DNA from 3 places in the Myroides profundi genome. Region 1 is predicted to be linked to each of the others. Evidence: riboswitches for the same ligand, from Rfam matches in the RefSeq annotation. Region 1 holds a riboswitch; each other region holds the start of a gene.
What was found. Region 1 has a riboswitch for cobalamin ahead of MPR_RS04615 (acyl-CoA thioesterase). Riboswitches for the same ligand answer to the same signal wherever they lie in the genome.
Positions count from the first base shown of each region.

Region 1 (8,426 bases):
ATATTGTGTCTCTACTAATGCTGGTGTGTTTTGTAACTCGTACCGTATATCAGTTGGCGCGGATTTGTAATCCGTGCCTTGTTCTATAACCATTAACTGTGACACGCAAAATGTTGCGTCTATACTAATACTGGTGTGGTTTATAACCCGTACCGTATATCAGTTGACGCGGATTTATAATCCGTGACATGTTCTGTAAACATTAACTGTGACACGCAAAATGTTCCGTCTCTACTAATGCTGGTGTGGTTTGTAACCCGTACCGTATATCAGTTGACGCGGATTTATAATCCATACCATCTCTAATCACTACAATCCTAACAAAAACGCTATTGTATCCACATTATCAGCATAATCCCATAACTGTGGTTCTTGTGTCTGTCCAAAAGCAATACTGCCGTCTACTAGATTATTAGACACGATACATTGTATCTTATCTGCATCCTCAGCTAATCTTGCTTTTACCTCATTAATATCAGTATAATATTCATAGAATACAGACGATATAGGTGAAGCATATCCTTTATCTTCTTTTACAGTTAAGAAACCATTATCTAGAATCTTAAACTCACTCATTAAGAATACAGCTTTATTATAATCATAGTTATTAGAATACTTTTCATATTCGATAACATCTTTGTACTCAAACATACCTTGATAAAAACTATCAAACACATACCCTTCTGGCACGAATATCTTAGATACATTACGACATCCTAAGCCGTAGTATGTAAACACATCTTTACCTAAAGCCACCATGTCTTCATGACTTTCTGTACCATCTAGCACAGCAACAGAGTTTCTATTCTTGCGTATAATATTAGGTACACTATTAAAGTAATAATCAAAATAACGAGCTGTATTATTACTTCCTGTAGCTATCACTGCATCAAATCCTTCCATCTTCCCTTCAATAAAGTCAAAACGACTAGCAAATCCAGGTTCTACAGCTACTAAGTAAGAAGTTAAAAAAGGAAGTAATTTCTGGTCATTAGAAGACATTTTTACCTTAGCGATATTACCCGAAATCAATACACTAATAAAATCGTGAAATCCTACTAAAGGAATATTACCTGCTAAAATCAATCCTACGCGCTTATTAGGCTCAGTAGAAAAATCATATTTTGAAGTCCACTTATCTAAATTATCTTGTGTCAACGCACTTGCCCAAGAGTTGATCGAGATCACTACTTGTTCTAATGTGAACCATCCATTATAGTTTACTGAGCTGTGAATCAGCTCTTCAAACTTTGAAAAAAATTCATCATTATGACATACATCATTGTTTTTTACAAATTCATTTGCAGCGAATTGGCTCAAAAATTGACCTAACTTAACAAATGCATTTTTTTTAACATCTAAATTCATATTGACTTGTTTGTGAATTGTTTTGGGTGTAAATTTGCATACAAAGTTAATACATATAAAACAAAATATAAGCTATGGCAATCATTATAACAGACGAATGCATAAATTGTGGAGCTTGCGAACCTGAATGTCCTAACACAGCGATATATGAAGGAGCAGATGACTGGAGATATAAAGACGGTACAGCCTTAACAGGTAAGGTAGTTTTACCTGACGGTACTGAAGTTGATGCTGAATCAGCTCAAGAGCCAGTGTCTGATGAGTTCTACTACATCGTACCTTCTAAGTGTACAGAGTGTAAAGGATTCCACGAAGAGCCTCAGTGTGCGGCAGTTTGTCCTGTAGATTGTTGTATTCCTGACGACAACCATGTTGAAAGCGAAGAAACTCTTTTACAAAGACAAGCATTCTTGCATAAGCACTAAGCAACATATAAAGCTACTCCCTGTGAGTAGCTTTTTTCATTTATCACCATAGCCATAAACTAATATATTACTCTACTAGCTCAAGGATTCTTTAAGAATTCTTGAGCTTTTTAATTTTATACTATTCATCTACATCATAGACTCACTAAATCAAAAACAAACATATTTAACTAAAAAACAACAAGTTATAAAAACATTTTTTATTAACTTTATTGATATTAACACAAAAAACAAAACCATTATGAACAAATCTCATGCATTTTGGATCACAGCCATGATCCTTATCACGACCTCAGCCTTCGCAGATAGTCCCTCCATCAAGGTATGGGGAGGAGGACTTACACTAGGTTCGCTTATCGCAGTATTTCTATCTTGGACGAGAAATAAGTCTATCCTTTGGGCTATTGTCCATTTCTTTCTAGGATGGTTATATGTGATTTATTATTTCTTTAGCAACAACTCTAAATAGCATAAAAAAATACGCTCTGATGACTAGTCATCAGAGCGTATTCATTTCTATCTCTTCCCTATTGAATGTTACACTCAATTAGTTTATATCGCCAATCATATTATACCAAGTTAATATCTTATCTTTTATTCACTGCTTTATTAAAAGTAATTGGAACAATCAAATTGCTATTATAGTAATTTCCATTAATATCTCTATTAAAATGATAATCTTCTAACTTTTCATTTTTTAAAGCATACATAATATCTGTCACTAATTCAGTATACATAGCATTATCTGAACTATAATTTCTAGGAAAATCTAATGCCAGATTCCACTTTTGAGCTTTATAATCAGATTCAATATTTACTAATATATAATTAGGCACAGAACCATTCTTAGTATAAATAGTATTAGTTATTTTTGCCTTCACTTTTTCAGATAAATCTATCATTTTATCCTTTGGAAACTTAAATCTAGTATATAACAAACAACCATCAGTATTAATAACTTTTCCATCTTTAGAATAGCATTTAATCACTTTTTCTTTATTTACAGTTGTAATCTCTTCTATCAATCCATCCAACAAAAATTGCTTAGTAACAAGTGTAGAACCCTTTTCTTTTTTATTAAGATAGGTTACAACCCTATCCATATAAAGAGTTTCTTCTTTAGTATTTAAATCTCTCTTATATATTTTTGATTTAAACTCATACTTATTATCAGCTAATACACTACCTATATAGACCACTCTATTTGTCCAAGAACGAGTAGAATCAACCTCAAATCCACCGTTGAAATAGCGTGTAAAAGTTATATTCTCATTCTTTTTTAGAATACTCTTAATAATATCATTCCCCGTAAATTTCATTCGACTCTGTCTAAGGGCACTTCCGCCTGGTGTAGTCTGACTATAACCAAGTGAAGATATAACTATAGCTACAAATAATAGCGTTGATTTAAATAATACTTTCATTGAGGTGTGGTTTAATATTTTACATATAAAATCAAAACTAGAAAGTCCACTCCGTATATCCTAGACATTATCTGACAAAACGGATAAAACTTTAACTTATTATTAATATTTTATACAAAACTTACATTCTATCATTTAACACACTATAACTATCCATGGTGCGCTATAAATGTCAAAGGAATAGTATAGTTACGATTATAGAAATTACCGTATAAATCTTTATTAAAGTGATACTCTTCTATTTTTAAACTATTTAGGGCATTAAGAATATTAATCACTAAACCCGAGTACAAATGATTACTCACTTTATAGTCTTCAGGAAAAGAAAATGTTACAAACCATTTCTTACTTAGATAATCCGCTTCTATATTCAGTAAGATGTAAGAAGGTATTTTTCCTTTAGAACTATACAGAAGATTCTGTATTCCCTGTTTTACATCTATAGATAAAGCCTCAAACTTATGTCCTGGAAATTTAGAATAACTATATAGCAGACATCCCTTATCGTTTAACTTAGCTCCATTTTTATCATAACAGCCAATAGTCTCCTTCCCTTTATCACTCTTATACTCTTCTACTAGTCCCCCTTTTAAGAATTGCTTTCTTATGTAGACCTGTTTCTTTCCTTTCTTATCTAATAAAGTTCTTTTGCTTTCTTCCTCTTTAACTAATTTTCTTGTTTCTATATCAAGCTTATAAGTCTTAGTCATTAGTAAATACTGATTATCCTTTAGGCTTTTCCCTGTATACTTCACTACTCTGTCCCACGTAGATACAGAATCTACAGCATTAATACTGTTAAAGTATCTAGTAAACAATGTATCTTTCTCTTGCTTATTTAACTCTTTTACAATATCATATCCACTTAAAAGCTGCCTATTAATTATAAGCGCATCAGAAGCTGGTCCCCCCTGACCATATCCTAATACTGAAATTAAAAAAAGTATTAACGCCGTTATTCTATTTAATTGCATTTGTCTCATTATCATATCTATTTCTTTATTCTATAATTTAATATTATATAACTATAAATGTATTTTTCCACTTCCTCATTATCTGAAGATTTGTTATTCAAGATTACTCTTATTTTAAATGACTTACCACCTAGATGACTATTACTATTTTTTTAGATCATTCCTTCTTCAAAACATTATATTTTCAATAATCTAAAGTCCTTTAGTCTATAACTACTTCTATCTACTAAAAGATAATGGGATAAACATAGTTCTATTATAATAATTACCATTAATATCTTTATCAAAATGATATTCTTCTAGTTTCTCATTATTTAATACATGGGCTATAGCAGCTACTAGACTTGTATGCATATCAGAACCTAACTTATACTCTTTAGGAAAGTCTAAAGCTAGATTCCAACGCTGACTCTCGTAATCTGCTTCAATTGCTAACACCATATAACGAGGTAACTTACCTTTACTGTTGCTAATTAAATTAGTTATTGTTTTTTGTAGATTGCGTTGAAGCTTTTCTATTTTTTCAACTGGGAAAGGTGTCTGAGAATAGCGAAGACATCCCGTTTCATTCAACACATTCCCTACCTTATCTATACATTTGACAGTGTATTGTTTATTCTGATGAACTATTTCTTCTACTAGCCCGTCTAATAGATATCTTCTATTCAATATATAAACAGCATCTGATTTATTCTGATGATATATCTTCTCACTTTCAGTATTTAACTTTAGCTCCTTCGAATTCTTTTCTTTAAGCATACTCTGGGCAGACATTTTATATTTATTATCGTCCAGTTTTTCTCCTGTATACGTTACTTCCTCTTTCCATAAACGCGTAGAGTCTACTAAGAAGCTGCTTAAATAATGTCTCGTAAAAACCGTATCTCTTCCCGTTTTTAATAAATCTTGAATAACATCATTGCCACGATATACCTCAACACTATTATACTGCTTTGCGTTCCTTTTCTTTTTTTGACCATATACAGTCATAGTTGTTGTAGTTAATACTACAGCTAATACAATTTTTAATAATCCTCTCATGTGTGATGTCTATTGGGTTTTTACAAGTGAATCCAAAACTATAAAGTCCATTTCTAAAATCCTAGACATTCTCTGACAGATTCACTACTTCTCAAATTTATTTTAACCTTATATCCAAGGAGAATACATGGTTAATAAAAGGATACTTCTTCGACTAATGACCTCTTTTGCCCACTAAATACGGGTTATTGTCCACGAACTGTCGAAGGAATTGCATTCAAACTACTGTTTATAAGGCTTTAAGGGGATATAAAGAAAGTGTTCATTCTACACAAAAAACAAACAAATCACTGTAAACCAACATATTAAACAAAAATCACTCTTAAAAAAAATGTCATCTTTTTTTTCAAAAAGAGCTAATTATAGGTCTTTACAGAGCTAATTATCAAAAAAAAGGAAGTATAATCTATAAAAACTCGTTATAAAAGGTCAATTTTTGAATCAAAAAGTAAAAAAAAGAGTTGATTATTTTTATGATGATACCTCTTATAAAAAGTTTATTAATGGAGTTAGATATCTATAATAAGGCCAATGTTTAGATCTCAAAGACTAGATTAAACCCAGAATAAGCGTTAGCCAAATACTACAAAGCAATTCTACTTCATATCTCTTTCATTAGCTCTAAAACCATACTATAGTATGCTTGTATCACTAATTCAGAGCTATTTTGTATAATTACTTTTCGTTTATCTGTCTATCACTGATTCTGGGTTAAAAGGAGTCAAAAAAAATGGGGATAGACACTAACCTGTCTATCCCCCTACCAAAAACTAAAAAATGTAAGATGCTTACAAAATTTACTTGTATAAAACCTAGTCTAATATAGATATCGGTTTGAAATTATCATTTAATGCTACGAGCGTAAATACTCCTGTCACTACTTGGATGCGTTCATCCTCTCTCATCTTCTCTCTGTACACATTGACACGGATGCGAATACTCGTATTCCCGATAGACTCTACCTCACCTACCATCTCTACTAATGAGCCAGCTGGTATCGGCTTTCTGAAGTCAATCTTATCACTACTAACAATCACAAAGTTCTTTCTACAAAAACGAGTAGCAGTCATAAATGCTGTCTCTGTCATCATCATGATTACTCGTCCACCGAACATGGTATTATGATGATTAGTAGTATCTGGGAATACTACCTTAAAGACACTAGTGATTGCCTTCGATTTTCGTTCTTCTATCTCTGCTTCTATTAACATAGTTATATTCGTTAATCCTACAGTATTCAGAAATACTATAGACTAGATAGAAATCTATCAAACTGCTATTCGAAAAAATGATTTGGAATTAAATGAAAAGATACAATGCGCTCATCCTAGATTATACTGACTATAATCTCATGGATTAAATAATAAACACATTCCAACTTGACATAAAGCTCTAAACCGCGAAAGCATAGTCTATAAACAGAATTAGGCAGGTCTCCTGACTTGTAACTATTTTTTATCGTCCTTCCCATTACTTAAGTAATAACAGTGGATCACTTGGATAAAAAATTAATGAGTTACTTACAGTTGCGCGACAGTTCGTGATTCTCACACGATTCCCTTTTCATATACAACTAAGTATAACCTATTTCTATGGAATTAATACTGTATTATTTTCTAATACTGTGGCGAAGATAGTAATTCTTTTGAAACATCCAACACATTTTAATCAAACAAAGCCACATAAACTAAGAAGTCTATGTGGCTTTTATCATTGGATAAGTCAATATATCTAAGTTAAACTATTTTCTTCTTTGCCCAATTTAGGACATCTATATAGAGAATACTTCTCACATAAAATCTATTCGTATAGAGCTCTTCAGTTTCTTTTACAAATCGCTCTAACACAAGCTTCTGATCTTTAACCGATGCTCCTAATAGTCCTTCGAATAGACTCATAAAGGTATCGTGTATCTGTGTTTTATTTTTCATCTTTTTCATCAAGGCTCTATTGGCTTTAATAAAGTCTTCATAATGCTGATCTTTCCCTGACTCATACTGTGCCATTAGAGATAAAATACGAGTATGAAATAGTAAATCTTCCTGTACAGAGTAGTCAGAATTCTTCAGAATTCGTTCTGTATAGGCAAGAGAATCATCATATTTCTTGTATCCGAAATACAAAGAAGCTACTTTAAAATATAGAATATGGAAGTGATGCTCATCGATCATATTCACATATTCATTAAGTCCACGCTGTAATTGCTTTACGAAAAGTAGACTTCCATTATAAGTCTGTTGTATAAACTCTATATTCAGCTTATTACTAAACTGCAATAAGAATCGCTGAGAATCTATATTCATAGACTGAGGGAAGCTCTCTAAAGCCAATTGTTCTTCTAATTTAGCATTCCAATAGATATATTTATCTACAGATTTAAACAACAATAAGATTTTAAATAAATAAGAGTTCCCTTTTAAATACCATATAGGATGACTCTGTATCATCTTAGGATGCTCATAGAATAGTGTTACCCATAGCTTAGCATATTTATAAGCGTTGTGATAATCTTGGATTAGAAAACATAACCACACATGCGCTTTAAAGTACCATAACTTCTCTCTAAAGTTAAGCATCTTCACATCTATATCTAAGAGCTGATCACTAAATCGGGTAATTAGCTCTTGCTTATCTTCCTCGCTCTTAGCATACCCTGAGGTAAGCATCTCGTTATAGAACTTCAGTGATAGATTAGATAACTTAGTCGCATAATAGTTCTGTATAATCAGGTCATTAGACTGTGCGATAAGCTCGTCTGCACGCCCCGTAATACTACGAGTGATATACTGAGATTCGATTACCTTTTCTAGTTCTATAATCTCTAGAGCCAGGCTCTTCTCCTCTACATCTAAAGCGATTTGTTTCGCCTTATCTAATATTTTTAGCCCTTGCTTATGTAATCCTTTTTGATACAAAATGGTTGCAAAATCTAATTGTTCACGTATCTGTATTCTTACGTTTTTCTTACTAGGATTCATACGAAGGCTAGCCAAAATAGCTTTATACAGATTTGCTTTTAAGTTGGATAATTGTTGTTTACTCGTTATTTTTTGTTTGAGAATAACTTGCTCATCATACTCCTCCATCTTATCCATCGCATTAAATAGTGAGATGAATTTAGCATCTGCATTATTCTGCAACCTATTCACATATAAAGTAAATTGACGTTTCTCTGACCTTGTCAAAGATTTTAT
Region 1 is NZ_CP010817.1:1,011,013-1,019,438, reverse strand. It holds gene MPR_RS04645 (acyl-CoA reductase) at 310-1,368, opposite strand; gene MPR_RS04640 (4Fe-4S dicluster domain-containing protein) at 1,443-1,793, shown strand; gene MPR_RS04635 (hypothetical protein) at 2,035-2,262, shown strand; gene MPR_RS04630 (hypothetical protein) at 2,381-3,217, opposite strand; gene MPR_RS04625 (hypothetical protein) at 3,367-4,206, opposite strand; gene MPR_RS04620 (hypothetical protein) at 4,411-5,232, opposite strand; gene MPR_RS04615 (acyl-CoA thioesterase) at 6,045-6,443, opposite strand; cobalamin riboswitch at 6,643-6,835, opposite strand; gene MPR_RS04610 (hypothetical protein) at 6,969-8,426, opposite strand, start outside.

Region 2 (8,426 bases), 2.0 Mb from region 1:
ACTTTGATACCTGCTATAGCGGTACCAGTAGCTATCGTAGGTACGTTCTTTTTCTTGAATCTATTTGGCTTCTCTATTAACTTATTGACTCTTTTTGCTCTTGTACTGTCCATCGGTATTGTGGTGGATGATGCTATTATCGTAGTAGAGGCAGTACATGCCAAGCTATATGAAGGGGCAGAGACAGCGAAGAAGGCTACAGTGAGCGCGATGAGTGAGTTGACTACTGCTATTATTTCGATTACGTTAGTGATGTCAGCTGTATTTGTACCTGTTACATTTATCGAAGGATCTGTAGGGGTGTTTTATAAAGAGTTTGGTATCACATTAGCTGTCGCTATTTTGATTTCGGCTATTAATGCCTTGACCTTGAGTCCTGCGTTATGTGCTATTATGTTGAAACCAGAGTCAGGTATACACGAGGAGAAAAGAGGTTTTGTCAATAGATTTAAATCTGCTTTTAATAGTTCATTTGACAGAATGACTAATCGCTATGTAGGTGTATTAGGCTTCTTGAATAAAAATAAATGGTTGTCATTAGGAAGTATCGTTGTATTCGGTGCCTTGTTTGTATTCTTAACGAAAACGACACCAACAGGATTCGTACCTAATGAGGATAGTGCTTCTATCTATGGTAATATTATCTTAGCTCCTTCTACTTCTCTTGAAGAGACTGAGCGTATCTCTAATGAGATAGATAGTATCGCAATGAGTATACCTGAGGTGAAGTTCACTTCACGACTAGCAGGTATGGACTTCTTCAGTGGGAATGGTAGCTCGTATGCTGTAGAGTTCATTAAGCTAAAACACTGGAAAGACCGCCCAAATCCAGAGCAAAATATTCACAGTGTAGTAGGACAGTTATTTGCTAAGACAGCGCATATTAAGGATGCTAATGTGGTATTCTTTGCGGCACCTACACTACAAGGATTTGGTAACAGTTCAGGATTCGAAGTACAGTTACAAGATAAGACTGGTGGAGATTATAAGAAGTTTGAAGAAATAATAGGAGGATTCTTAGGAGCGTTAAATCAACGTCCTGAGATTATGTATGCCACTTCGTCTTTTAATACGAACTTCCCACAGTATGAAGTGTCTGTCAATGTAGCAAAAGCAAAAGAGGCAGGAGTAGGAGTGACAGAGATTCTGACTACACTACAAGGGTACTTAGGAGGGATTTATGCAACGAACTTTAACCGCTTCGGTAAGCAGTATAAGGTAATGATACAAGCAGATCCTAACTTCCGTGAGAATAAAGAGGCTATCGATAAATTATATGTGAAGAATGAGCAAGGGGTAATGTCTCCTATCACAGCCTTCATTGATCTGAAGAAAGTGTACAGTCCAGAGTTCTTGACGCGCTTTAATTTGTTTAATTCAGCTTTCGTGAATGGTAGCCCTAATCCAGGTTTTAGTTCTGGAGATGCTATTCGTGCGATAGAAGAAGTAGCAGCACAGACTTTGCCACAAGGGTATGGTTTTGAGTATTCAGGATTGTCAAGAGAAGAGAGTGGTAGTGGTAACCAGACTGTTATTATTTTCGTGTTGTCTATCTTATTCGTTTACTTCTTATTAAGTGCTCAGTTTAAGAGTTATATACTTCCATTGGCAGTATTGTTCTCTTTACCAATAGGGTTAGCAGGAGCTTTTATTTTCGCTAAGCTATTCGGAATAGAAAACAATATATTCTTACAGATTAGTTTGATTATGTTGATTGGTCTATTAGCGAAGAATGCTATTCTGATTGTAGAGTTTGCGCTACAGAGAAGACAGTCAGGTCAGTCTATTGCAGCAGCAGCTATTGAAGGAGCGCGTATTCGTCTAAGACCTATCCTGATGACTTCGTTTGCTTTCATATTTGGATTATTACCGCTGATGATGGCGACAGGAGCAGGAGCATTGAGTAATAAGTCAATTGGTACAGCTGCGGTAGGAGGAATGTTGATTGGTACACTGATTGGGGTATTAGTTATTCCTTCATTATTTGTTGTGTTCCAGGCGTTACAAGAGAAAATAAGTGGAGCTCCTGTACTAGAAGAAGAAGAGTAAGTGTAATTATAAAGTGAGAAACGTATAAGTGTATCTATGGATGCGCTTATACGTTACACAATGACTTAAGTCAATGCGATAAATCAGAAGAATCATGAAATGGACATATAAAATATATATAGGTGCTCTAGCTATAGGGATGTTGGCTTCATGCCAATCCACACAGAGTTATCAGCACTTAGATATTGCTGCAAAAGAGCTTTATCGAGATACCCAAGAAGGGGATACATTAAGTATAGGCATGATGCCTTGGCAGACTTTGTTTAAAGATGCAAAGCTACAAGAGCTAATAACAGAAGGAATAGAAAATAACCTAGACCTGAAGATGGGGATAGAAAGGCTACATGCTTCTGAATCGTTATTAAAACAATCTAAAGCTGCGTTCTTACCTGATTTAAGTATAGGGGGAGGAGTGAAAAGATCAAGATTAGCTTATCCTCAAGGGTTTGGTTTTGTAAAGAATGCGACACAGTATGATGTATTCGCTAATACTTCTTGGGAAATAGATGTATGGGGAAAATTAGCGAGTAGCAAGCGTGCTGCCTATTATAGAATGCTTCAGTCTGATGCAGGACAAAAAGCTGTGCAGACTCAGATAGTCGCTCAGATAGCGGATTATTATTACCAATTATTGGCGTTAGATCAACAACAAACTATTATCGAAAAGACGATAGTGAATAGAAAAGTAGATGTTGAGACAATGCAAAAGTTGAAGGAGTCCAATGTAGTAACTGGTGCGGCTGTGGTACAGAGTGAAGCTAACTACTATGACGCTGAGGCTGCACTACCAGGGGTAAAACGCCAAATCAGAGAAGTAGAGAATGCATTGAATGTTCTATTAGGAAAACCTGTAGGTACAATAGATAGAGCTAACTTAACTGTACAAGAACTACCAATAGAACCAAGTATAGGGATACCTGCACATCTACTAAAGAATAGACCTGATGTGATGGCAGCTGAGTATGAGTTGGCAGCGTATTTTGAAGATGTGAATGCGGCTAAGAGAGCATTCTACCCTTCATTAAATATCACAGGAGGAGCGGGATTCTCTAGTTATGAGTTTAAAGATTGGTTTACATCTACAGGATTGTTTGCTAATATAGCAGGAGGTTTATTACAGCCTATCTTTAATAAAAGACAAAACAAAACAAGATTAGAGATAGCAAAAGCGAGTTATCAGGAGAAAGCATACAACTTCCAAAAAACAATGTTAGTAGCAGGGCAAGAGGTCTCTGATGCACTATATGCTTATGAGATGGCAGGTGAGCAACTGACTATGAGACAACAACAAGTGGATAAGTTAGCCTTAGCTGTTGATTATACGAAGAAGTTATTAGTGTATCATTCTTCAACGAATTATACAGATGTATTGACTTCAGAACAAGCACACCTTTATGCACAATTAGCACATAGTAATGATCAGCTATTAGAATGGCAGGCCATTATTAAGCTTTATAAAGCATTAGGTGGAGGTTGGAGAGAATAATTTTTTCCATTTATATATAGAGTAATGAAAGTGATACTATAGTGTAATCAATCTCTATAGTAGATTATTAATTACTTGACTCAGTCTGTTTATCGACATTTTACTTTTAGATAGTTAATCATCGTGCTAATTTGGGAACTATTTATAAAATTATATTGTGTCAATAGATTGAGTCTTTCTAGACAAATAATCTTTGTCGATTTTTTACTACTTTTTAATTGAGAGAGCCACATCGTGAGATGTGGCTTTTTTTTTGTATAATATTTTAACGTAATAAGGGATTAGTAAATAAGTGATAATGTATTTTTTGATTTGTTTTTTGAGCCCAAAATATTTGTTATGTTGTATAAATGAATTGATTAATATTTGAATAGTAATATGAATTAATTTGACTGTTTTTAAAGGTTATTGTTATTTGGATGAAGTATTATGAAGAAAAACAAAATATAAACATCAAACACAATAATGAACAAAAAAACTAAGATTTTAACCTTATCTATTTTGACTATTCTATTAGCATGTCAAGATAAGAAACACACAGATGAAGGTGATTATACCAAAAGGAACTACTGAGTTAATATTGCCATTTAATGCTGATAAGAAGAATGTAATTCCATGGGATGTTATGACGGTTCTTAAGGCTAATAAAGTTGAAACATTTGAGGCTAGTGAATTAGCAACTCATGTTATAGAATACGGAAAACCGTTTGTGGAAGGAGTTAGCCCTGGAACTCTTAAAACTTTAATAAAAACTAAAGATGGTCAAAACAGTGTGGATTTTGATTGTGAATATACTGGTCTTCATGGTAATATCATTATAGATACAGGTAAATATTATAACTCTAAGATTACTAGTACTCCTGTTCCAACAAAAGTTGAAATATTGAGAAAATAGAAAAAGATAATTGATTTGTTAGGCAGTAAATTTTAGGAATGACTTAGATAAATTTATCTAAGTCATTCTTTTTTTATGTAGTTAGTAAGGGAAATAGGTTAAGGTTAAAAAGAGATATTATGTGTGTTCTTAATTTCTCTCATCACAAAAGAACTATGTGTACTTCCTATACTATCTACCATGGCTAATTTATTAAATACAAAGTCTTGGTAATGCTTCATATCATTAGCATATACTTTTAGGATAAAGTCAAAATCTCCTGATATATTATAACATTCAACGACTTCATCTATAAGCATAATATCTTCAACAAACTTGTTATTGATAAAACGCTCATGTTGTTTGAGTTTAATATTGCAGAATACAATAAAACCTTTATTTAGCTTTTCAGCATCTATTAAAGCAATATATTTTTTGATAAAACCTTCTTTTTCTAGTCGTTTTATTCTCTCAAATACTGGGGTAGCAGATAGGTTTACTTGTTGAGCAATCTCTTTTGTTGTCAGGTTAGAATTATCACACAGTATTCGAAGTAGTTTTAAATCGGTCTCGTCTAGGTTATGCATCAGAATAATATTTTGTTTTAGTGGTACCAAATGTAATGATAATAGAATTAAAATCTTATAAAATAGTTTGTATGGTTATTTATTCTTAATTATGGTTTGTTTGTAATGGTTGTATTCTGTAATTGTATATTTGTTTAGAATTTTAGATTGTTCTTAAAATACTTCATCAAGCGAAAATAGGTTTTACTTAACTGTAGATTAAAAGGGAATCGTGTGAGAATCACGAGCTGTCGCGCAACTGTAAGTAACATTGAATATACTAGTCATATTATGCTCACTGATATAAAATCGGGAAGGGCGATTAGTGTAGTTATAAGTCAGGAGACCTGCCATTTTTGAATTGACAATGCTTTCGCGGTAAAGAGCTATAAGTCAGGTTTGATGCTATGATACACTGTTTCTATATCATGTAGAGATGGTATACTATAGCTATACCTTATCTATTAGAGTTTCCCCACTACCGCGTATTGCATTAAGAAGAGAGAACTTTTTAAGTGATTAATTAACCATTTTAAAAAGTTGTGAAAATGCAAACACAAGTATTAGGCTATCCGCGTATTGGTAGCCAAAGAGAGCTGAAAAAAGCAAATGAACAGTATTGGGCTGAGAAAATTGAAAGAGAAGAGTTAGAACAGGTTGCACAAACTATTCGTTATCAAAATTGGCAATTACAAAAGACAGCAGGTGTCACGTTAATCCCTTCTAATGACTTTTCATTTTATGATCAAGTATTAGATTGGAGTTTAACCTTAGGGGCTATTCCTAAAAGGTATCAACCTCTTCGTACAAATGAAGAACTGTCTTTACTAGATTTATACTTCGCAATGGCTAGAGGGTATCAAAAAGGAGGTTTTGATATTACAGCTATGGAAATGACAAAATGGTTCGATACTAACTATCACTATATCGTACCAGAGTTTTATAAAGGACAACAGTTTGAATTAACTTCACTAAAGGTAGTAGATGAATATAAAGAAGCCAAAAAGATTGGTATAGAGACGAAGCCTGTTATCTTAGGGCTTGTTTCTTATTTATTATTAGGTAAGGCAAAAGAACAAGACTTTAATGTATTGAGCTTAGCAGATAGTTTATTACCAGTATATATTGAAATAATAAAACGTCTGACAGATGAAGGAGTTCAATATATTCAAATTGACGAACCTTTTCTAGTTCTTGATTTAACAGAAGAACAGAAAACTGCAATTACATCGTTTTACAATACGATACAATCTACTTTTCCAGATCTTAAAGTAATTGTAGCTACTTATTTTGGAGGGCTAGAAGATAATACTTCCTTGGCAGTAGCTTTACCTGTAGAAGTATTACATATTGATCTAGTGCGTAATGAAGAGCAGCTAGAAGAGATACTTAATAAGGCTCCGTCTAGTTTAAAGTTGTCACTAGGTGTGGTGGATGGTCGTAATATCTGGAAGAATGATTATGAACAATCATTAACATTGATAGATAAAGCTATTGAGCGAAGAGGGAAAGAGACAATCATCATAGCAACATCGTGTTCTTTACTTCACAGTCCTATTGATTTAGAAGGGGAGGTGAAATTAACATCAGAAATCAAGCAATGGCTTGCTTTTGCTAAACAAAAGGTTCAGGAAGTAGTAGATTTAGCTAAGTTAGCGAGTGTTGTAGATAGAGAGAGTGTATCAGTTTATCAAGAGAATAAAATAGCTCAACACAATAAAAGTACATCTGCATTAATACATCATGAAGCAGTCAAAAAACGTGTACAAGGAATTACAGAACAGGATGCACAACGAAAAGCTCCGTTTAGTACAAGACAACCCTTACAACATAAAGCATTAGACCTTCCTTTATTTCCAACAACAACAATCGGTTCATTCCCACAGACGACAGAAGTAAGACAGTGGAGAGCTAAGTTTAAAAAAGGAGAGCTTACAGAGCAACAGTATGAAGATTTATTAAAACAAGAGACGGCTAGAGCTATACAGTGGCAAGAAGAAATAGGGCTAGATGTATTAGTACATGGAGAGTTTGAACGCAATGACATGGTGGAGTACTTCGGAGAACAGTTAGAAGGATTTACTTTTACTCAGAATGGTTGGGTACAGAGTTATGGAAGTAGATGTGTGAAACCTCCTGTTATTTATGGAGATGTGTATCGCAGTAAGCCATTAACAGTATTTTGGTCTGCTTATGCTCAGTCATTGACTAAACAAAAAGTAAAAGGAATGTTGACAGGGCCAGTGACGATATTACAGTGGTCTTTTGTACGAAATGATATCCCAAGGTCTGAGACTTGTACTCAAATAGCTTTAGCAATTAGAGATGAAGTAGTAGATTTAGAAAGTGCTAATATTGAAATCATCCAGATTGATGAGCCTGCGATAAGAGAAGGTTTACCATTGCGTAAAGCAGCATGGGATGGTTATTTGGATTGGGCTGTAAGAGCATTTAGAATTTCTGCATCAGGAGTGAAGAATGAGACACAGATTCATACTCATATGTGTTATTCTGAGTTTAACGATATTATACAGCATATTGCAGCTATGGATGCAGATGTGATTACGATAGAGTGTTCTCGTTCACAGATGGATTTATTAGATGCTTTTGCAGCATTTAAATACCCAAATGAGATTGGGCCGGGAGTATATGATATTCACTCTCCACGTGTACCTACAGAAGAAGAAATGTTGTATTTAATTAAAAAGGCAGAAAACTATATACCAACTAAGCAATTATGGGTAAACCCTGACTGTGGATTAAAAACGCGTCATTGGGAAGAGACTGAAAAAGCGCTTATAGCGATGGTGAATGTCTCTAAAAAACTGAGAGAAGAAAGTTTAGTAGAAGCTATTTAATAGAATAAGGCTCTTGTTGATCAACAAGAGCCTTATTTATTATTTTAGTTAGAAAGATAGACGAATGATTCTATCTAATTTATCCCTGTCTATATGAGGAGAAAATTCATTGTATAATTCATGCTTAAGTAGTGATACGATAGCAAAGAAATCTGAAGTAAGCGTTAAGTAGTATTGTTCTACTTTTTCTACTGATTGGTTTTCTGCTATTTTGATCTGATGACTTTCAGTCATTAGATTACCTACGTGAACTAAGATTTTATCAAAGGTCTCTGCTGAGGTATGCATTTGAAGAAAACCAAACTCAAAGATCAGATCGTGTAGGTTATTAACTTCTTTCTCTATCTTCTTACCTGTAGATAAGTGTGGACTAAGAGATTCTCGTTGTAAGATTGTATTTAGTTGCGTTAAGAATTGAAAGAAAACTTCTTGTTTCTTTTCAAATACTAATAAGTGACGTTCTCTAGACTCTTCACTTTTAGTTTGTCCTTGTAATAAGAGAACAGTAATAATAGCTGTAATTACAACTCCTAATAATGTACCAAAGAACTGACCAGGAAGAGAAGCTAGCTCAAATATTTCAAAAGTTATGG
Region 2 is NZ_CP010817.1:3,042,480-3,050,905, reverse strand. It holds gene MPR_RS13380 (efflux RND transporter permease subunit) at 1-2,049, shown strand, start outside; gene MPR_RS13375 (TolC family protein) at 2,144-3,535, shown strand; gene MPR_RS13370 (hypothetical protein) at 4,077-4,430, shown strand; gene MPR_RS13365 (Lrp/AsnC family transcriptional regulator) at 4,535-4,996, opposite strand; cobalamin riboswitch at 5,157-5,344, shown strand; gene metE (5-methyltetrahydropteroyltriglutamate--homocysteine S-methyltransferase) at 5,524-7,833, shown strand; gene MPR_RS18955 (hypothetical protein) at 7,882-8,121, opposite strand.
Region 2: another riboswitch for cobalamin. It lies ahead of metE (5-methyltetrahydropteroyltriglutamate--homocysteine S-methyltransferase); the one in region 1 lies ahead of MPR_RS04615 (acyl-CoA thioesterase).

Region 3 (8,426 bases), 660 kb from region 1:
TTATCATCTTTGTACTCTACAAGTTTTAACTCAATAGGATTATTGATTACTTTTTTGTTTTCATCTAGTCCATAAACAATGATTGAGTAATAATCACCTTTACCAAATTTCTTTGCAAAGTTATCTCCGTTTTTGATTGAGTAGTAAGTATATGGGCTTAGACCTACATTTATTTCTACAGGTAATAATTGTTGTCCTTTTTCATCTGAAAGAGTTACAGATGTTACCGCTTTATTTACATCGATTACATCACCTTTAGCGTATTTAGTAGTGATACCTTCTGTGTATGCCACTAAGAAAGGAAGTGCATTACCGTTTTTGTCAGTGTTTTTAGCCATACTACCGTGCATATTGCTAGCAAACTTGTCTTTATGGTCTTTTTGATCTGTACTGTTTGAAGCAATAAATCCATTCCAGTATTTGTTTTCTCCGAAAGTAGAAACAGTATGACTGAATGAGAAAGGTTTAGCTTCTATTCTCGCACCATTAGTAAAAGTATCTGTCCATAGATTACCTCCTTCAACTGGTAGGCCTAATTTAATATCTTTAAGGTTAAGAATATTATGAGTCTCACCATACTTAGCAGTAACGATATAATCATATATTTCTAATACTCCTGTGTTAGAAGTTACTCTTAATGCGATAGTTTGAGTCTCAGCATAATCAATCTTATACTTTAAGATAGGTTCTTCAGAAAGTTTTTTCTGAGTAGTAGTATTATGCCATACAAACTTATGTGTAGTAGGATCAATTTTAGGGTCGATTGTAAACTCGCTTCTCGCTTCTACAGATTGTTTTACTTCTTTGATAACGATAGTATGGTTACTATCATCGCTAGAACATGAAGTGAATACTGTAGTCGTAAGGGTTAAGCCTAGAGCAAGTAGTAAACTAGTACGTAAGAATCTAAGTTTCATCTTTAGGAATATGTGTTATAGTTAATAAATTTTGTGTAAAATTAATGAAATAAACGAATCTATTGTTTTTAAATTGTTGTTAATTTTTGTAAATAAATGTCATATAATGACAGTTGAAGTGTTGTTTTTTAGAAATATCTTTGTAATTGTGGTAGTTGTGAGGTAATAAAAAAAGCACCACTTATACGTGATGCTTTAATTGATATTATTTTATTTGTCTATTTTATCGACTGTTAGGTTGTCCATACAGAAGTAAACAGATGTATTTGGCCCAAAGTCTCCTGCATCTGTAGTTTCCATCTGGAATACTAAATAACTTACTTCACCAAGTGATGATAGGTCTATTTTATGCCAATCTTTAGACATGATTAATTCATCACCTCTGTAATCTGCTAAGTAATGTGTAACAGGTTTTTGGTTGATCTTATTGTCTTTGTCAACTCCATAAATCATTAGCTTAAAGTAGTCTCCTTTGACAAATTTTCTAGCAAAAGAATCTCCTGTTAAGTTTCCATAATATGGCCATGGATGGTTAGAGATATCTACATTAACGGCTTTGTAACTGTCTTTAGCTTCTCCTATCTTAATCCAATTAGAGTATTGCTTTTCATTAAATACTCCTTGTGTTGCTTGCCAATCTTTCATATAGTATCCCCAATACCCTATTATAAAAGGTGTGCCTTCGCCTTGTGTACCTCCTTTAGCCATTGAGCCCCATTGGTTCTCTATGAAACCTACAGATCCTTCTTGGTTATAATTATTATTGTCTTTTACATTAGATACTGTAAAACCATCCCAAGTATTTGGATATTCTGATGTGTGAGAGAAGGTGAATATCTGATGTTGTAATAGTACTTTATCAGTATAAGTCTTACTCCATATTTGACCTCCTTGTTTATTCAGGCCATTAGCTAGATTGAAAGTAGAAAGGTCTAATGTAATGTAGTTATAATTATAGCTTTTAGCTACATCAACTTTATAGGTATAATAACTATGAGAGTTTCCTTGCTCTACTATTAAAACTAGATCTCTAGTTCCAGGAGTATTGTATGTGTATTTTAATACTTGTTCATTAGATAGAATGGTTCCTTAAGCGTTGTCTTTCCATCTGTAGACAGCATTAGCAATGTTCAGTTGTGGATCTATGGTAACTTCATCAAAAGTTACAGACTCAACTGTTCCACTGAATGTAGGTATTACATAAGGGACATTGTCATCATTAGAACAGCTCGTAAAAGTAGAAGCTGTTAGTAAAGTTAGTCCTAAAAGTAGTATAGAACTTAACTTAGTAAAGTGTTTTTTCATAATTTATAATCGTTAAATAGCTTATAGTTGGTTAATTATTTTATCTAGTAGGAACGTTTAGTTTGGCTTTATGTAAGTCAATTACTCCTGCTACTTCTGTAGAAGTTTCGCCTAACCAACCAGCCTCTTGATCCATAGCTGTGTATACTTTAATGAAATCTACTCCAGGAAGTTTTACTTTGTTACCTTGTTTGTCAACAGCCCAATTAATATCGATGGCTGCGTCTATATGACTATTAACTTGGTTGTCTACATAACCATATTCATATTCTGGTAAAATCCAGTAGGTACCGTTCCCACTTGTGTCAGAAGCATTATTTGGTAGTCTAGAACCTTTGAATGTAATCTTTTTGTCAGTTATCCAAAGAGGATAGTAACTTTGGTCATGGAATTGGTTTTTAGGTTTATAATCTTTTTGGCCTTGATTAGTTTCAAAGTAAATGTATTTGTCAAAATCTCCTTTTTGGGCATCTAATTCAGGAGAAGGCTTGTGAAATGTTATTTCATAGTCGTGAATAGTTTTAGGATTCTTGTATTCACTACCAGCTATTTCATACCACTCGTCCTCATCAGGTTTACCATTTTTATTCTTATCATAAGCAACCATGATAATACCTGGCTCTGAACTGCTCTTAAAAGCATTACCTAATACAACAAAGTCTCTTCTGCCATCTTTGTTAGGTATGGTATGGTCAAACCCCATTACAATATATCCTCCAAAACCTCCAAGTGTTACCATAGATAGTTTGTCGCCAGAAATAGCTTTCAATGCTTTCTGATTCATTATTTCTTGAGTATCACCTACTTCATATTTAGGTAAATCATTTACAAATTGACCTGGAGCAGGAAGAAAGTCTAATACCTTAGTTACGTCACTATAGTTATATGATATAGAGTCAACAAATTCTTCTTGTTGAGTGTTGTCATCACTAGAACAGCTATAAAAAGTAATAGCTGATAAGCATAGAGTAGCTATTAGGCTTAGTTTTAATCTTTTTGTTTTCATATTAAGTTATTGGTTTATTTTTTAATGAATGCGATATGAGCAGGTATATTACCTCCAGTTGTCTTCCATTTAAGCTTTCCTTCAGGAGAGAAACAGTAGACAAAACCTGTTCCTATATAGTCTTGTGCGTCAGTCATGAAGATTTCTTTAGTTTCAGGATTGACTGCTATTCCATAAGGTATCTGTATTTTTTTTTCTGTGCCATCAGTGATGATATTATCGGTAATAACTTTTTTTGTCAATGTATTAAGAATACCATACGACACATTATTACCTCCTGTGTTATGTTTATAAGAAGTAGCGTAGTAGTATAGCTTGTCATCATCCATAGTCATATTAGACACAGGTATGTCAAGCTTCTGCTTCACTTGGTCAGAGTTAGAGTCTATTACATACAAGTTAGGTTCTACATTATAATAGTCTCCTCTTGAAGAAACATAGATGTCTCCAGCTTTATCAATTTGCATACGATGTAAGTTGATGGCTACATCTATCTTTTTGGTTTCTGTAAATGAAGGAATGTCTATCACTGATACTGTAGTATCATAATTAGGAACACGGTATCCTCCAGAGTTAGCTACATATAGTTTGTTTCCTTTAATGACTATTTCTTCAGGTTGATAACCTACCGTTACTCGTCTAGTTACTTCTAGTGATAAGGTATCTATCTCCGCTACGAAACCACGTTCTGCATTTGGATTTATTTCTACTTTTCCTGCATAAGAGCTAACATAAGCCTTATCATCTTTAAAAGCTAAATAACGACAGTTAGGTACATGGATTTGTTTAATATGTTTACCAGTTTCTACGTCAAATACTTCTATGAAGTTTGATACGTTAATAGTAGCATAAGCTTTAGTACCATATATCTTGATGTCATTACCTACATCACCTAGTTCTTTAGTAATATTTGGATTTCTTTCTGAGAAGATATCTCTAGTATACGTTCCGTTGTGATATTCAAATAAGTCTATAGAAGCTCTGTTCATTCCCATATTACCTTCATTAAGCAGGTAGAAACCACTGTATTTATCAGTAGTAATAGGAATAGATACTTGTGAACTATCAGATAAGAATATCATCTCATCTTTGCGACAACTTACTAATGTTAGTAATGCTAATGCAAGGAATATTATTTTGTTTAATTTCATAGGTCAAAGCTTAAAGTGAAACGGAAGTTACGTCCTGGCATTGGGAAGTTGCTCACAACTTCATAATATTGATTAGCAATATTATTAGCCTCTATGCTTGCTTTAAAGTGATATTGTCTCCACTGAAAACTTTTAAGTAAGGAAATATCATGCGTATACCAAGGCTGTATTTCATTTCGCTTGATATTGTTTTTATTACCATTGTAACGTTCTCCTACATAAATAAAACTATAGTTAAGCCCCCAATCTCTATAGTCTAGACTGACAATAGAAGATCCTGAATGCCATGGAGCATAAGGTATCTGATCTCCGTAATAAGAAGGCTTGCCATATAGCGTTTTACTCTTGTCTTTGGCAACCGTATATTCATAAGTTAGGTTTACTCCTAACTTTAAGTCTTCCATGATTTTTAGGGTAGTTCCTAAGTTAGTTTCTATTCCGTAGTTTTCTACCTTTCCTAGGTTAGTCATCATCCATCTCATCATACTAGAAGTAGGAGTAGCGATAATCTTATCTGTAATATTAGCATAATAAGACTCAACAGACAGATGTACTTCTTCAAAAAGAGACTGTTGAAACTGTTTGTTATAAGTAAAACCTAAGTTAACCTGTCTAGATGCTTCAGGCTTTAAGTTCGCTGTACCTAATTGAGTATAATAAAGATCATTGAATGTAGGTAGTCTATAAATATACTTATAGAATGAATGAATGACTAAGTCCTCATTATCCCATGGTTTATAGCTTAGGAACACAGAAGGTGCCCAAAACTGACGATCAGGTGCTTCAAAGTTATAACGTACTTTCTCTTTTGTAAATGTTCCTAGTATATTAGCCTGAGCCTTTACTTTACCTAGGTTTACGGATGTAGCAAGTGAAGTCAAGAATGTATAGCGCTCAGGATAAGAGAACGGAGTTCCTTGTCCCTTACGTGTTGCGTTTAACTTATTGTATTGTAAATCTGTAGATAAGGAAACATCCCATATATCTGTAAGCTTGTATAGGTGTGCTGCAGATAGATAATATTCTTGTTGAAAATAGGTATTGTCAAACTGTGGATTGTAAGTTACCTCTTCTCCTTCGAAGCCTACCGTCTTACGAGATAAGTAATGCATCTCATCATAAGCATATTTCCCTTTGAGTTGGAATTGATACCTATCAGAAACAAATCTAGTCCATTCTCCTTGTGCCATGAAGTTTTTGTCTTGTTGGCGTTCATTGATGTTTTCTGTTTCAAGAGTGACATCACTTTTTTTGATTACAGCACCAGGTAACCCTCTGTCAGATTGATAGTAATATAAATTAGCTTGCCAAGTATCTTTATCTGTTTTTCCAAACCATGTATTCTCTATTCGATAAGCCTCTATATCACTATTCTTTCTATGACCAATAGTATCATAAGCTACAGAACCATCTATATTATGGCGTTTTTGTCTGAATTTATAATCTCCATTAGAATAGATATACTCAGCACTGATAGAGGTACTAATATTGTTGTTTACTTTGATATCTGTACGTACAGAAGGATTGACTAATTGGATAGAACCAGCCTTGTATTTAGCTGATATATTTACGTCTTTTCCTTCTTGGAAGACAGGTTTTTTAGTTTGTAGATATACAGTAGAAGCAGATGCAAACTCTTTAGCAGATTGGAAAATAGCACTGCGTTGACCATTGTATAGTTTTACAGTCTCGATATTGTCTAAGGAGAACTTACCTAAGTCTACGATTCCATTCTGTGCATTGCCTACTTGTACCCCGTTATAAAATACTCCTACGTGATGAGTACCCATATTACGAACGTCTACTGTCTTTAGTCCTCCCATACCACCATAATCTTTGATCTTCACTCCTGCGAAGTATCGTAGAGCATCAGCTACACTATAACTATTAAGACGTTGAAGTTTAGCTCCGTCTAGTGTCTGTACAGGTATAAGATCTCGAAAGACTTCTTTTTGTATCACGATCTCATTTAGAGCAGTGATACTGTCTTTAGGGGTCTGTGCATATATAGCAGTATTCGCTATACATAACGCAGTGGTTAGTACTAGTAATTTTGTTTTTGTCATATTAGTTTTTGGCTAGTTGATTTTGACATTTGGAGTAGATATAAATGCGTCAAAATCATTGTTGCCAATGACTATATCATAGAACGCCTTATGTTTCATCCCCCGAAAACATCAAAACTTATTTTAGAATGGCAGGTATTCTGACTTGCTCATAACGAATATCCTTCCCATCTATGCGACAGTGGATAGCTAGATTCGTTACTATTTATGAGCTTACAGCAGCGGGTCTGTTTAGGATTTTCACCTAATTCCCTTTTTCGTATCACAATGATAACCAGTCTCGTTACAAATATATAAAAAAAGCTTAATGGAATGTATTTATTCTGTTAATGGTATTTTATTATAGAATCTTTAAAAATTATTCCAAAAAGGCAGATGAGATTGAAAAGTCTTTAAAGCTTGCTTGTTCATCTCCGTTTCTAAAATAGGATAGACACGCATTCCTCTTTTGCCTTCTTTTTGTTCAGTAGAGATGATATGAAGCCTAGCTAATTCTTCTTTTGGGTATAGAAAGTATCCTTGTTGAGTAGCGATAATAAAATAGTCAAAATCATCTGTGATATGATAAGGAATAGTCTTCCCATCATGATCACGTTGCCAAATGGCTACGAAATAGCCTACCTTTTTGGGTGTTATTTTAGCTTCTCTATATATAACTTTTTTATTGTTGAAATAGAAAGTACAGGCATTGTAGTCATTTTTTTCTGTACTCCATTGGATATCTGAGATACTAGTGGTTATGCTGTTTACTAATATTTTATTTAGTTGCTTTTGATAATTATGAAGTAGCATTTAAGGATGTTTATAAATGAATGGTATTAGAATGTTTTAAGTCCTTTTATTCTGTATTATTTTTCTACTGTAAGTGTTTTATAGTTAAAAAACTCTTCAATTATATATTCGTTGTGATTTATCGTCTTAGTATATGTTGGATAATTATTCTTATTGTATTGGTATTCCTTAGTCTCTAAGGGGTAAACGAAACTTTTACTTGTCTTTATATTGTTAGACGGGTTATAGTTGTATATAATAGGCGAGAATGCAGTACGATATTCTAATACGGATAAATTTATAGGCATATCCTTAAAAGGATTAGGTGCTTCATCATATGTGAATTCTTCACTTGGGAAAGTAGACTCCTCTAATTTGACACTGGTTACATTGCCTTTTGTGTCATAGAAGTATTCTATGTTACTTTTATTTTCTGAAGCTATAGGATATACATAGTAAATTTGATTATTACTATTCGTTTTGTATTCATAGCTAGAGTTGCTGTACTTATTTGAAATTACTTTAGTTAAGATTCCTTTGTCATTGTATACTAAAGCATCATCTTCTTTGATTTTTCCTAGTGAATCTTTTTCCACTAAATGAAGAAGCTTGTTAGAGGTATTATAAGTATAATTTGTTTCTGACTTATTTAGATAGAATAACTTTTCATATCCTTTTTTCTTAAAATAATCTACAGTATTATGTTTTATTACATTGCCATTATTATTGTATTCAAAAGTTATTTCAGAGATTAAAATATTGTTGTTTTCTGTTTTAATCTTTTTGTAATATTCTAATACAGTGACTGTTTTGTTGTTCTCAGTTGTATTGTCTGAGGAGCAACTACTTATGCTTATAGCAACTAATAAATAAGTAAAAAAAGTAATATTTCTAATCATAATTTGTAAGTGTTTAGTAAGTCTTAAAGATATACTTTTGTTTGATTACACTTATAGGTAATATGATATTCTCTCAACTTTTTAAGTTATGAATAGAAAAATTGAGTAAACTTACTAGTTTTAAGGAGGATAATATTGATAAGAGAATGTTGTATATATATGATTATTGAAATTGAATTTGTATGAATTATAGCTATTATTTCGTTTTAATTATCTCTATATCTTTATAAGAGAACTCTTCTTTAACAACTCCATTGTTATTTGTAGTAATGCTTTTTTTAGGGTATTTATTCTTGTTATACTCATACTCT
Region 3 is NZ_CP010817.1:354,770-363,195, forward strand. It holds gene MPR_RS01610 (DUF4465 domain-containing protein) at 1-917, opposite strand, end outside; gene MPR_RS18840 (DUF4465 domain-containing protein) at 1,128-2,000, opposite strand; gene MPR_RS18845 (hypothetical protein) at 2,007-2,222, opposite strand; gene MPR_RS01620 (hypothetical protein) at 2,263-3,228, opposite strand; gene MPR_RS01625 (YncE family protein) at 3,243-4,379, opposite strand; gene MPR_RS01630 (TonB-dependent receptor) at 4,376-6,445, opposite strand; cobalamin riboswitch at 6,559-6,739, opposite strand; gene MPR_RS01635 (MepB family protein) at 6,797-7,237, opposite strand; gene MPR_RS01640 (hypothetical protein) at 7,294-8,115, opposite strand; gene MPR_RS01645 (hypothetical protein) at 8,312-8,426, opposite strand, start outside.
Region 3: another riboswitch for cobalamin. It lies ahead of MPR_RS01630 (TonB-dependent receptor); the one in region 1 lies ahead of MPR_RS04615 (acyl-CoA thioesterase).